2 linked regions of the Eleftheria terrae genome follow. Each later gene encodes a partner of the first gene's protein in a complex. Links are inferred from orthologs where the notes say so. Each region holds a gene or a part of one and is shown in the gene's direction. Other genes may lie near its edges.

Region 1 (4,850 bases):
CCCTACATCCTCTTCCTTGCTTCGGGCAGCATCTGCATGAGTGCGATGAATGCCGCCTCGTTCGAGGCCTTGTACTCCGCCTTTTCGCGCATGCACGTGCAGAAGACGTGGGACGGCATCATGAACGCGCCGGTGGCCCTCGACGACATCGTGCTGGCCGAGATGCTGTGGGCGGCCATGAAGTCGCTGTTCTCGGCGGTGGCGATCGCCCTGGTGCTCGTGCTGCTGGGCATCAGCCGCCAGCCGACGCTGTTGCTGGCCTTGCCAGTGCTGTTCCTGGTGGGGATCACCTTCTCCTCGATCGCGCTGGTCTTCAATGCGCTGGCCAAGGGCTATGACTTCTTCACCTACTACTTCACGCTGGTGCTGACGCCGATGACCTTCCTGTCCGGCATCTACTTCCCGCTGGAGCAGCTGCCCGACTGGCTCGAAACGCTGGCCCGCCTGCTGCCGCTGGCGGCCGCAGTGGAACTGGTGCGACCGCTCGTCATCGGCGAGATGCCGGCCCACTGGCTGCGGCCGCTGGCCCTGATGCTGGGCTACGCGGTGGTGGGCTACTACCTGGCGCTGGTGCTGACGCGGCGTCGATTCTTCAAGTGAGGCAGGCATGAACTCGCCCTGCGCCGATGCCAGCCTGCTGGCCTTCACCACCATCGACAGCGAGGATGCTGCGCGGCACCTGGCCCGCCAGCTCCTGCAAGAGCGCCTGGTGGCTTGCGTGAACGTGGTGCCGGGTGTGCGCTCGCTCTACTGGTGGCAAGGCCAGCTGCAGGAAAGCGCCGAATGGTTGCTGCTGCTGAAGACCACCGGGCAGCGTTGGCCGCAGCTCAAGGCGCGGCTGCCGGAATTGCATCCTTATGAAGTGCCGGAGCTCATCGCCACCGGCATCGCCGATGGCCTGGAACCCTATCTGCGGTGGATGGTCAGAGAAACAGAACAGGAGTGAGTCGGATGACGGGTCGTTGGAGGTATCTTGCCGCGCTGCTGGGTTTGGTGGCCCTGTTGCTCGGTGCCACGGGGCAGGTGCGTGCAGAGGAGGAATTCCTGGAGCCGGACCAGGCCTTCCAGTTTTCCGCGCGTGCGCTCGACGACCGCAGCGTCGAGCTGATCTTCGAGATCGCCGAGGGCTACTACCTCTACCACGAGCAATTCAAGTTCGAAGCGGCACCGGCCGCCACGCTGGCACCGGCGCAGATGCCGGCGGGCAAGGTGAAATACGACGACACCTTCAAGAAGGACGTCGAGACGCACCGGGGCCGCTTGCTGATCAAGCTGCCGGTGGAGCAGGCGAAAGGGCCCTTCCTGCTGAGCGTCACCAGCCAGGGCTGCGCCGACAAGGGGCTGTGCTATCCGCCGATGCAGCACCATGCCGAAGTGCGGTTGCTGGCCTTCGGCGGCGGCGTGAATGCCGTCAGCGTGGTGAGCGACGGGGCGTCGCCACGCGCCGGCGGCAAGGCCGCCCCCGGGGTCGGTGCCCTGTTGGGGGGCATGCTGGGCCGCAGCCCCGCGGCCAGCACGGGCGGTGCCCGCGTTTCGGCGCTGCCGGCATCCGAGGCGCAGCCTGCGGCATCGGCAGCGACGGCACCGGGAACAACGCCGGCGGCCACCGCCGGTGCAGGGGCCGCCGGCGCCCGTCCGGCGGACGAGGCCGGCGCGATCGAGCGCGTCTTGCGCTCGGGCCGCCTCTCCACCGTGGCACTGGCCTTCTTCGTTGCCGGGCTGGGCTTGTCGCTGACGCCCTGCGTGTGGCCGATGCTGCCCATCCTTTCCTCCATCATCGTCGGGCAGGCGGATCGCAAGCGCGGCAGTTCCCGGCGAGGCCGCGGCCTGCTGCTGGCGGCCAGCTACTCGCTCGGCATGGCGCTCGTCTACACCGCCTTCGGCATTGCCGCGGCCTTGGCCGGGGAGGGGCTGGCTGCCCATCTGCAGACGCCGCCGGTGCTGATTGTCTTCGCGGCGTTGCTGGTGCTGCTGTCGCTGTCGATGTTCGGCTTCTATGAGTTGCAGCTGCCCACCGCCTGGCGCGAGCGGCTTTCCAAGGTGTCGGGGCGCCTGCCCGGCGGCAGCATGGGCGGCGTGTTCCTGATGGGGGGCCTGTCGGCCTTGATCGTCAGCCCCTGCGTGGCGGCACCGCTGGCCGGTGCGCTGGTCTACATCAGCCAGACTCGCGACGTGCTGATGGGCGGTCTGGCCCTGTTCATGCTGGCTGCCGGCATGAGCGTGCCCCTGTTGCTGATTGGCGCATCCTCGGGTCGTTGGCTGCCACGGGGGGGCGCCTGGATGGAGCACGTGAAGCATTTCTTCGGCGCGTTGTTGATCGCGGTGGCCTTGTGGATCGTGCAGCCGGTGCTGCCGGGCTGGGCGGCCATGGTGTCGTGGGGCAGCTTCCTGTTGATCGGCGCGGTCTACCTGCGGGTGTTCGATCCGCTGCACGGCGGCGCACGTGGCACCGACAAGCTGCTGAAAGGCCTGGGCGTGGTGCTGGCGGTCCTGGGGGCCATGCAGCTCGTCGGCGCGGCCTCGGGCGGGCGCGATCCGCTGCAGCCGCTGGGCCATCTGGCGGCACGGGTGCCGTCGGCAGGCGCCGCCACGGCCGCCTCGGCCGGCCCGGTCTTTGGCAAGGTCAGCAGCGTGGCAGAGCTGGACCAGGCGCTGGCCAGCGCAGGGCGGCCGGTCATGCTCGACTTCTATGCTGACTGGTGCGTTTCCTGCAAGGAGATGGAGCGCTTCACCTTCACCGACCCGCGGGTGCGGGACAAGCTGGCAGGTGCGCTGCTGCTCAAGGCGGACGTCACCGCCAACAATGAGGCCGATCGCGCCTTGCTGAAGCGCTTCGGGCTGTTCGGGCCGCCCGGCACGCTTTTCTTCGATGCGCAAGGCCGCGAGCTGCGCGAGGCACGGGTGATCGGCTTCCAGTCGGCAGACCGCTTTGTCGAAACGCTGGCCGCTGCCGGGCTCTGATCGAGGCACGAGGACGGAACACGGGCCCGTCGGACGCTATTTCTATTTTTTGGGACGAAGCACTAGCGCGAGATAAAGAACATATGCTATAGTCTCATCTCTGTCGCGGGGTGGAGCAGTCTGGTAGCTCGTTGGGCTCATAACCCAAAGGTCGTAGGTTCAAATCCTGCCCCCGCAACCAAATACAGCGGCACTGGCCGCAGTGAAAAAGCCAACCGAAAGGTTGGCTTTTTTGCTTCTGGGCCATGGCATCGTGGTGCATCGGCCAGGAAACACCGCGTGTGCCGCGGCATGACGAGATCATGAGCGGCGAACATGGATCGGCTGTGGCTGTGGCTGTGGCTGCGACGGCAGGCCAGCGGCCGTGCCGTCACGCCCGGCAGCACAGGCCCTGGCGGCCAGACGGCAAAAAGGCCGCAGTTGCGGCCAGACGGCAAAAAGGCCGCAGCTGCGGCCTTTGGCAGAACCAGCGCAAGGCGCTGCGCTCAGATCGAGTAACCCAGCAGCATCGCCACGCCGGCTTCCTTGTTCGGCCGCATGAAGCTGTCGCGGGTCAGGCGGTTCATCGGAATGTTCAGCTCGTCGGTGGTGAACCACTTCTTGTAGAGCTTCTGGATGTCGCCGCTTGCATAGAGCCGTGCCAGGGTGCGGTCGACCAGCTCGCCGAGCTTGGCGTCGCCCTTGCGCATCATGATGCCGTAGGGTTCGACGGACAGCGTGATGCTGCTCAGCCCCAGCGCGTCGAGTGCCTTGTCGCCGGAGGCCAGGGCCAGCAGCAGCGCATCGTCCTGCGGGAAGGCGCGGGCCTTGCCCTGGCGCAGGGCCTGGAAGGCTTCCCGGTTGCTGGCGTACTGCTGCAGCTGCATGCGCGCCTCGCCGGAGCCTTGCAGCTGGTTGAACAGCTTCTCGGAGGTCGTGCCCTTGCTCACGGCCACCGGCAGGCCGTCGAAGTCCTTCACCGTCTCGATCTTCGTGCCCTTGGGCACCAGCACCCGCATGCCCGCCACGAAGATGGTGTAGCTGAAGTCGGCTTGCGCCTGGCGTGCCTTGGTGTTGGTGGAAGAGCCGCACTCCAGGTCGATCTCGCCGGACTGCAGTCGTGGCAGCCGCTCTGCGGTGGTGACCGGCACGAAGTTCACCTTCAGGTCGGGCAGCTTCAGTTCGCGCTTGATCTCTTCCACCGCAGCGAGGCACAGCTCCACGGAATAGCCGGTGTGCTGCTTGGACGCGTCGAGGTAGGAGAACGGCCGGTCGACATCGCTCACGCCCAGCGAAATGCTGCGGCGATCGCGGATGCGCGACAAGGTGTCGGTGCTGGCCTGCGCCTGGGCGCTGCAGACGGCCAGGACGGTGAGCATCGCGCCAGCCAGCTGGCGCCCCCAGGTAGAAGCTTTCATGCGCTGTTCTTTCTTCGAGTTGCGTGCGGCAGGGCCGCCCTCATGAGGCGGCCTGCCGGGTCAGGAAAGGGCGGCATCATAGGCGTCGCGGCAGAATATTCAGAGCGTTGATAAAAGTTTTACTAGTGAAACGTTCGCCATCCCTTCGTTTGAGGGGGTAGATCGATGGCCGGCCAAGGAGGCTTTGGAGATTTATTCCAGCGAGACAGGCCAGGGTGCTGAGGCCCATGGGCCGTAGCTGGCGTGCCGTGGGCGCGATCGATCGCCGGCCCAGCGGCGGGGATCGGAAGAAGCGCCCCTGGGGGAGCGCTTCGACGGCCTGCGCAGCGGCGGCAACGCGCACACCGGCCGCATTGCTGGGATCATCGAAGGCCAACATGCCGCAATGGCACGCCATGCGCGTGCGCCACTCACCGGGAAAGACAAGCTTGGAAGAAGAACTGCTGGAACTGATCTATCGCCTCGGCGCTGGCCGCCTGCCGCCGGATCGGG
Region 2 (7,668 bases), 1.8 Mb from region 1 along the record:
GGCCCAGCTTGTCCCTGAGCTTGTCCTCCAGCTTGTTCTTCACTGCGGCTTCCGCGGCCGCGGCGGCCACCGCCGACCACTGCACCTGCCACGCCGGTGCCTGCAGCGGGCCGCTGAGGGCCACCGGCACGGTCAGGCCGCGCAGCGCCGCCAGATCGTCGCCGCCCTGACCCTTGCTGGTGTTGGCGACGCTGGCGCGCAGCAGGTAGTCGATGCTGCTGCGGCCGATGTCGATCGCGCCCTCGCCGCCCAGGCGCAGGAAGGGGCTCTTGACGTCCAGGTCGCGGTTGCGCGCCACGCCTTCGGCCACCTGGAAGCTGGCGCTCAGTTCGGAGAAGTCGGTCTTCTCGGTCTGGCGGGCCTGCTGTTGGCGGTCCTGGCGGGCGCCAAGGGCCGCCTTGGCCTCGCGCAGCGTGCGGGCCAGGTTGATGCCCTTGATGGCGCCGTCACGCAGCTGCACCGCCGCCTGGCCGGCCAGGCGCGACTTCATCTCGTTGACGCTCTTGCCGGCGGCCTCCAGGTCCAGCGTGATGCGGCCGCGGCCTTCCATCAGGTCCTTGCGGGCGACGTCGCGCAAGGCGGCATCGATGTCGATGTTCTCGCCGCTGCCCTTGAGCATCACCCGCTGCGCCCGTGCATCGGCAAATGCGCTGGCGGCGATGCTGCCGCCCCAGATGCGCCCGGCCAGCGTGCTGACGCGCAACATGCCGCCTTCGAGCGTGGCCTCGATGCGGGCGTCCTTCAACTCGTAGGGCCGCCACACCAGGCTGCCCGCCTTGAGCGACAGGCTGCCCTGCAGCTGGCGCAGCGGCGACAGGTCCACTGGCGTATCGGCCACAGCGGCCGGCGCCTTGGGGGCCGGCTGCGCGGCGGGGGCCGGCGCCGGCTCGGGCAGCAGGGTGTTGAGGTCGAGGCTGGTGAAGTCGCCGCTGGCCTTCAGCGTCGGCACGGTGCCGGCGAAGAGGGCCTGGCCTTCGGTGTGGAAGCGGTTGTCGTTCAAAGCGCCGGCCAGTCGCCATTGCGCCGACTGCGTCGAGCCGGCCAGGCGGCCCTCCAGCGTGACCGCCAGGGGCTTGAGCGACGGGTCCTGCAGCCGTGCCTGCACCTTCAGCGCTTCAAGCGCAAGCGCCGCCTTGGCCGGCTGGATGCCCACTTCGGCGTGCACCGTGCCGGAGAGCTGCCGGCTGCCGCTGCTGGCCAGCGTGGCTTCGAAGCCCGGCAGGCGCAGCTCATCGAAGTTGCCGCTCGGGGCGGCCGAGCGGAAGCTGGCCTTCCAAGGCTGGGCGCCGCCCAGCGCCAGCTCGCCCGACAATGCGCTGCCGCTGAGCGACTGGCCCTGCACCTGCAGCCGCGGCCATTGCAGGCTGGCGTCGATGGGCTGCTTGTCGCGCACCGCCTTGAGCTTGAGGGCCAGCTGCTCGATGGTCAGCACCTTGGCCTGGGGCTCGTAGCCGAAGCGCGCCAGCGTGAGCGTGGCGGGTTCCAGCCGCAGCCCGCCCAGCAGCGCGCGGCTCTCCAGCTGCAGGTTTTCGGCGCGCACGGCGCCTTGCTGGCCCTGGTAGGACAGGGTGCCGCTCAGGCGGGTGTCGAGGTCGCGCACGCCGAACGCATGCCCTTGCCAGTTCAACTCGGTGCCGCGCAGGTCGATGGATCCGGTGGCCAGGTCCAGCCACAGGCGGGTGTCGAGCTTCAGCCGTCCCTCCACCGCGGGCTCCTGCAGGCCCAGCTGGGCGTCGAGCTGCAGCGGCGATTCGGTGCGGTCGGCCAGGCGGCCGAGCGAAAGCGAGTGCAGGCCCACTTCGCCGCGCAGCTTGGCCGGCACGTCGCCGATGCGCAGGCGCACATCGTCGAGCTGGACCGACTTGATGTCGAACTGCGGCGGTGGGCGGTCGCGCGGCTCATCGGGCGAGTCGGGTTGCTCCGGGCGCAACAGGTCGTCGATATTGCGCCGGCCCTCGGCATCGCGGGTGTAGCTCAGGCGCAGGCCGCGTGCCGCGATGCGCTCGACCACCAGCTGCTGGCGCAGCAGCGGCAGCACCTCCACCGCCAGTGCCGCCTCCTCCACCCGCAGGAATTCGTCGGCCCGGCGGTGCTCGCTCAGGGAGACCTGGCGCAGCGTGACTTCCAGGCGCGGAAAGACGCTCAGCGCCACCGGGCCGTCAATGGCCAGCGTGCGCTGCTTGTGTTCGCGCACCCATTCGACGAGGGTGCCCTTGTACCGGTTCGCGTCGAAGGTCGCCACCAGCCAGGCCGCCACCGCCAGCAGCACCAGCAGCAGCGCACCGAGGGCCAGCAGGGCCCGTTTGATCCACGTTCTTTGTTTTCCTTGCATGCGGCTTATTGTGCCGAGAGCCGGGTGCAAGGCGCCACGCGCTCCGTCGGCAGACAGCGACCGCCCGCCTACAATGCCTCGCAATGAACGCATATGACGTTTCGATACAGGGCAGCGGCATCGTCGGCAAGACGCTGGCGCTCAGCCTTGCCCGGCTCGGGCTGCATGTGGCGCTGAGCCGTCCGTCGGCACCGCCGGCCGAGCCGGACGTGCGGGCCTACGCGCTGAGTGCGAAGTCGGTCGCGTTGCTGCGGGCGCTCAAGGTCTGGGACGGGCTGCCGGCCCATGCCGCCACGCCGGTCTACGAGATGCGCGTCGCGGGCGATGCGTCGCCGGGCGGGCTGCTCGAGTTCACCGCCTGGGAGCAGGGTGTCGGTGAGCTGGCCTGGATTGCCGATGCGGCGGCGCTGGAGGCCGCGCTGTCGCAGGCGGTCCGCTTCCAGGCCCATGTCACCGAGGTCGAGGCCGCGCCGCGCGCCGCCTTGACCGCCATCTGCGAAGGCAAGGCCTCGGCCGAGCGCGAGGCGCGCGGCGTGCAGTGGCAGCGCCATGGCTATGGCCAGACCGCGATTGCTGCCCGCCTGGTCTCGGACCAACCGCACCGCGGCGTCGCGAGGCAGTGGTTCCGCTCGCCCGACATCCTCGCCTTGCTGCCCTTCGGCCTGCCGGAGCCGGAGCGCAGCTACGGCCTGGTGTGGTCGCTGCCGGAGCAGCGCGCCGCGGACCTCATGGCCCTCGACGACGATGCCTTCACCGAGGCACTGCAGGCGGCCTGCGGCGACGGCGCCGGCCGGCTGCGCCTGCAGTCGCCGCGGGCGGCCTGGCCCCTGGCGCTGGCACAGGCCGATCGCTGGAGCGGCCCGGGCTGGGTGCTGCTGGGCGATGCGGCGCATGTGGTGCACCCGCTCGCCGGGCAGGGCCTCAACCTGGGTCTGGCCGATGTCGAAGTGCTGACGCGCGTGCTGCGCGAGCGCGAGTCCTGGCGCTCCTGTGGCGACGAGAAGCTGCTGCGGCGCTACGAGCGTGCGCGCACCGTGCCGACCTGGGCGATGGGCCGTGTCACCGACGGCTTGTTGCACCTCTTCGCCGCGGAGGCGGCACCATGGCGGGAACTCCGCAACCGCGGCCTGACTCTAGTCAATCACCTCACCCCCCTGAAGCGCTGGCTGACCGGCCGCGCGCTCGACTCCTGACGAAAGCTCCAGCAATGCCCATGACGCTGCGCCGTGCGGTCGCCACCGCCTCCCTGCTTCTTCTTGCGACCACTGCCATTGCGCAGGAGGCCACCATCCGCAAGAACCTGGCCGAGCGCCTGCCCAACCTGCCGAAGATCGACGAAGTCAGCAAGACCGCGGTCAACGGGCTGTACGAGGTGCGGCTCGGCAACGAGGTGGTCTACACCGACGCCGAGGGCAACTACCTGATCCAGGGCGAGATCGTCGACACCCGCGCGAAGAAGAACCTGACCCAGGAGCGCGTCAACAAGCTCACCGCGATCGACTTCGCCAGCCTGCCGCTGCAGGACGCCATCGTCTGGAAGAACGGCTCCGGCAAGCGCAAGATCGCCGTCTTCGCGGACCCCAACTGCGGCTACTGCAAACGCTTCGAGCGGGACCTGCAGAACGTCAAGGACGTCACCGTCTACACCTTCCTGTTCCCCATCCTCGCGCCCGACTCCACCACCAAGTCCAACGCGATCTGGTGTGCCAAGGACCGCACCAAGGCCTGGCAGGACTGGATGATCCGCGGCGTTGCGCCGGCCGCCGCGCCGGCTGGCTGCAACACGCCGGTGGCGCGCAACACCGAGCTGGGCCGCAAGCACCGTGTCAACGGCACGCCGGCGCTGGTGTTCGAGGACGGCACCCGTGTGCCCGGCGCGATGAGCACCGAGCAGATCGAGGCCCAGCTGGCCCAGGTCGCCAATCCCTGATCCCGAGGTCCTGCCGGCACGACCGCGCCCTGGGGCGCGGTTTTGTTTTGTGCTCCTGCCTGGCTCCCGCAGCCCATCGCCGGCATCGCTGACCCATGGGCTGGCCGGCGGCTTCGGCCCCTCGGCTGCCCGACCGGCGGCCACGGCCAGGCAGCCGGGCGTCGCGCCGGCGCGTCGCCGCCATCGCGGCGTCGGTGGCAGGGCCCAAGCGCAGCGGCGACAATCGGCTCCACCTTGTCATCCATGGAGAAGCGCATTGAGTGGTGCAGCGAACCGGGCGGCCGCCCCGCAGGGGCCCAACCCCGTCGCCCTGAAGCTGGGCTACGCCGGCCTGCTTCCGTTTGTGCTGGGGGCCGCGCTGGTGTGGCTGGTGCACCGGCAGGTGGTGCCACATGTCGCGGGACCGCTGGCGGTCTATGCCGGCATGGTGCTGGCCAGCCTGGGCGGCGTGCACTGGGGCCTGGGCATGCGCCAGGCGGTGCCTTCGCCCGCCTTGTATGCCTGGGGCGTGGTGCCGGCGCTGGTGGGCTGGGTGGCAGTGGTCATGCCGCCCCATGCCGGGCTGGTGGTGCTGGGTGTCATGCTGGTCGCCTGCTACGCGGTGGACCGCCGCGTCTATCCGCGCCATGGCGCGGCTTCCTGGCTTGTGCTGCGTTTTCGCCAGACGGCGGTCGGCAGCCTGAGCTGTTTCCTGGCTGCCGCGGGCACTTGAGCCCGCGGGTCGTGAAGCGAGTGCCAAGACGATGATCGCCTACCGCATCGAACCCCTGGACCTGAACGCGCACCTGTTCCGCGTCAGCCTGCGCATCGAGCAACCGGCTGCCGAGCAGCGCGTGTCGCTGCCGGTGTGGATTCCCGGCAGCTACCTGGTGCGGGAGTTCGGCCGCCACCTGCAGCAGCTGAGCGCCCGCCAGGGCCGCCAGGAGCTGGTGCCCGAGCAGCTCGACAAGACCAGCTGGCTGCTGCGCTGCCAAGGCCGCGCGGCGCTCGACATCAGCTACCAGGTCTACGCCTTCGACACCTCGGTGCGGGCGGCCTTCCTCGACGCGAGCCGCGGCTTCTTCAACGGCACCAGCGTCTTCCTGAGAGTGGAGGGCCGCGAGCAAGAGCCCCAGCGCGTCGAGATCCGCGGCCTGCCGCGTGGCTGGCAAGTGGCCACCGCGCTGCCGGCACTGCAGGTGGACGGCCGCGGCCAGGGCAGCTACGAGGCGGCCGACTACGACGAGCTGGTCGACCACCCGGTGGAACTGGGCAGCTTCTGGCGGGGTGAATTCAAGGCCGGCGGCGTGCCGCACGAGTTCGTGGTCGCGGGGGCGCTGCCCGGTTTTGACGGCAGCCGGCTGCTGCAGGACGCGCGCCGCATCTGCGAAGCGCAGATCGCCTTCTGGCATGGCCGCAAGCGCCCGCCGTTCAAGCGCTACGTCTTCCTGCTCAACGCGGTGGACGACAGCTATGGCGGCCTGGAGCACCGCGCCAGTACCGCGCTGATCTGCGGGCGGCGCGACCTGCCGCGGCTGGGCGACAGCAGCCAGAGCGAAGGCTATGTGACCCTGCTGGGCCTGATCAGCCACGAGTACTTCCACACCTGGAACGTCAAGCGCCTGCGGCCCGCCGAGTTCGCGCGCTACGACTACACGCGCGAGAACTACACCGAGCTGCTGTGGTTCTTCGAAGGCTTCACCTCCTACTACGACGACCTGTTCCTGGTGCGCGCCGGGCTGATCGACGAGGCGCGCTACCTGAAGTTGCTGGCCAAGACGGTGAGCGGCGTGCTCGCCACGCCCGGGCGCGAGGTGCAGAGCGTCGCGCAGGCCAGCTTCGACGCCTGGGTGAAGTACTACCGGCAGGACGAGAACAGCGTCAATGCCACCGTCAGCTACTACACCAAGGGCTCGCTGGTGGCGCTCGCGCTGGACCTGAGCCTGCGCAGCGAAGGCCGCGGCTCGCTCGACCAGGTGATGGCCGAGCTGTGGCAGCGCTCGGCCGGGGGGCCGGTGTCGGAAGCCGACATCGCCGCAGCGCTGAAGCAGGTGGCGGGCCGCTCGTATGCCCGCGAGCTGTCGCGCTGGGTGCATGGCACGCAGGACCTGCCGCTGGAGCCGCTGCTGAAGGCGGTGGCCGTCGGCTGGAGCCTGCAGCCGGCGCCGCTGGCGCAACGCCTGGGCCTGCGGTCGGCCGATACGGCGGGTGGCGTGCAGGTCAAGGCGGTGATGCGGGGCGGTGCGGCCGAGCAGGCCGGACTGGCGGCGGGCGACGAAGTGCTCGGCGTGGGCGACTGGCGCCTGCGCAAGCTCGATGACCTGCCGCTGCTGGCGCGCGAAGGCCAGCCCATGGAGCTGCTGGTGGCCCGCGACCAGCGCCTGTTGCGCCTGCGCCTGCAGCTGCCTGAGGCACGGCAGACCGGTCCGGTGGTGCTGGCGCCGGCATCCTCGGCCGGGGCCGACGCACAGGCCTTGCGAGAGGCATGGCTGAAGGGCCGTTGAGCCCCCCGGCCTCGGCGCCGCTGCGGCGGGCCCGCCGCCGCTGGGGCCTGTTGCCCTTGGTGCTGGTGGTGGCCTTGCTGCACCTGTGGCTCACCCGCGAGCTGGCGCAACGCCTGCCGGCGCCGGGCCAGTCGAACGGGCCGGATCGCTTGCAGGCGATGTACACCCGCCAGTTGACGCCCACTGCCCCGCCACCCCCGCCCGCGGCACCCGCGGCGCTACCGCCGGCCCCGCGGCCACCGGCCGCTGTCAAGACGCCGGCGGCTGCCCCGGCGGCCGTGGCCAGCGCCGCGGACGCTGAACCCGCCGACAGGCCGGAACCGCCGGCCAGCGAAGCCGAACCGGTGCCGACCGAGCCGGCCGCCAGCGACGGCACAGCGGTGGCGCAGGCGCCGCCCGCTGCGTCACAGCCGGAGGCCTCGGCCTCCATGGCCGAGGAGGCTGCCAGCGAGCCGGCCGCCGTGCCCGCGGTCGCCGATGCGGCCAGTGCCAGCGGCCCGGCCTTCGAATGGCCGCCCTCCACCCGCATGAGCTACAAGCTGTTCGGCTATTACCGGGGTGACGTGCATGGCAGCGCCCAGGTCGAATGGGTCAAGCAGGACGAGCACTACCAGGTGCATGTGGAGGTGATGATCGGCCCCAGCTTCGCGCCCTTGATGAGCCGGCGCATGAGCAGCGACGGCCTCATCACACCGGACGGCCTGGCGCCGATGCGCTACGACGAGGTGACCCGCTTCGGCTTCAGCCGGCGGCAGACCCAGGTGCGCTTCGACGGCGACACCGTCACCTTGCACAATGGCCGGCAGTTTCCGGCCTTGCCCGGGGTGCAGGACAGCGCCAGCCAGTTCGTGCAGCTGACCCAGCGCTTCATGCGCCAGCCGGGGCTGCTGCGGCAGGGCCAGGTGCTGGAGGTGCCGCTGGCC

Evidence for each region.
Region 2: the proteins of dsbD (region 1) and N7L95_RS09630 are in contact, whole or in part, in a crystal structure (PDB 1JZD), measured with the Escherichia coli proteins. The link is inferred for Eleftheria terrae from one-to-one orthologs.

The regions. Positions count from the first base shown.
Region 1 is NZ_CP106951.1:3,961,695-3,966,544, forward strand. Bases 479-3,456 are described here. They hold dsbD (protein-disulfide reductase DsbD), read left to right. Parts: upstream 479-951; coding sequence 952-2,961; downstream 2,962-3,456. Other genes in these bases: N7L95_RS17635 (ABC transporter permease), read left to right, coding at 479-600; cutA (divalent-cation tolerance protein CutA), read left to right, coding at 608-946; N7L95_RS17655 (amino acid ABC transporter substrate-binding protein), read right to left, coding at 3,447-3,456. In the rest of the region: more of N7L95_RS17635, read left to right, coding at 1-478; more of N7L95_RS17655, read right to left, coding at 3,457-4,358; N7L95_RS17660 (DUF6630 family protein), read left to right, coding at 4,787-4,850. UniProt on the Escherichia coli protein: Required to facilitate the formation of correct disulfide bonds in some periplasmic proteins and for the assembly of the periplasmic c-type cytochromes.
Region 2 is NZ_CP106951.1:2,202,407-2,210,074, reverse strand. The notes cover bases 2,677-5,403. They hold N7L95_RS09630 (DsbC family protein), read left to right. Parts: upstream 2,677-3,545; coding sequence 3,546-4,262; downstream 4,263-5,403. Other genes in these bases: N7L95_RS09620 (M61 family metallopeptidase), read left to right, coding at 5,006-5,403; N7L95_RS09625 (DUF3429 domain-containing protein), read left to right, coding at 4,519-4,974; N7L95_RS09635 (FAD-dependent monooxygenase), read left to right, coding at 2,677-3,525. In the rest of the region: N7L95_RS09640 (AsmA family protein), read right to left, coding at 1-2,332; more of N7L95_RS09635, read left to right, coding at 2,416-2,676; more of N7L95_RS09620, read left to right, coding at 5,404-6,745; N7L95_RS09615 (DUF3108 domain-containing protein), read left to right, coding at 6,742-7,668. UniProt on the Escherichia coli protein: Acts as a disulfide isomerase, interacting with incorrectly folded proteins to correct non-native disulfide bonds.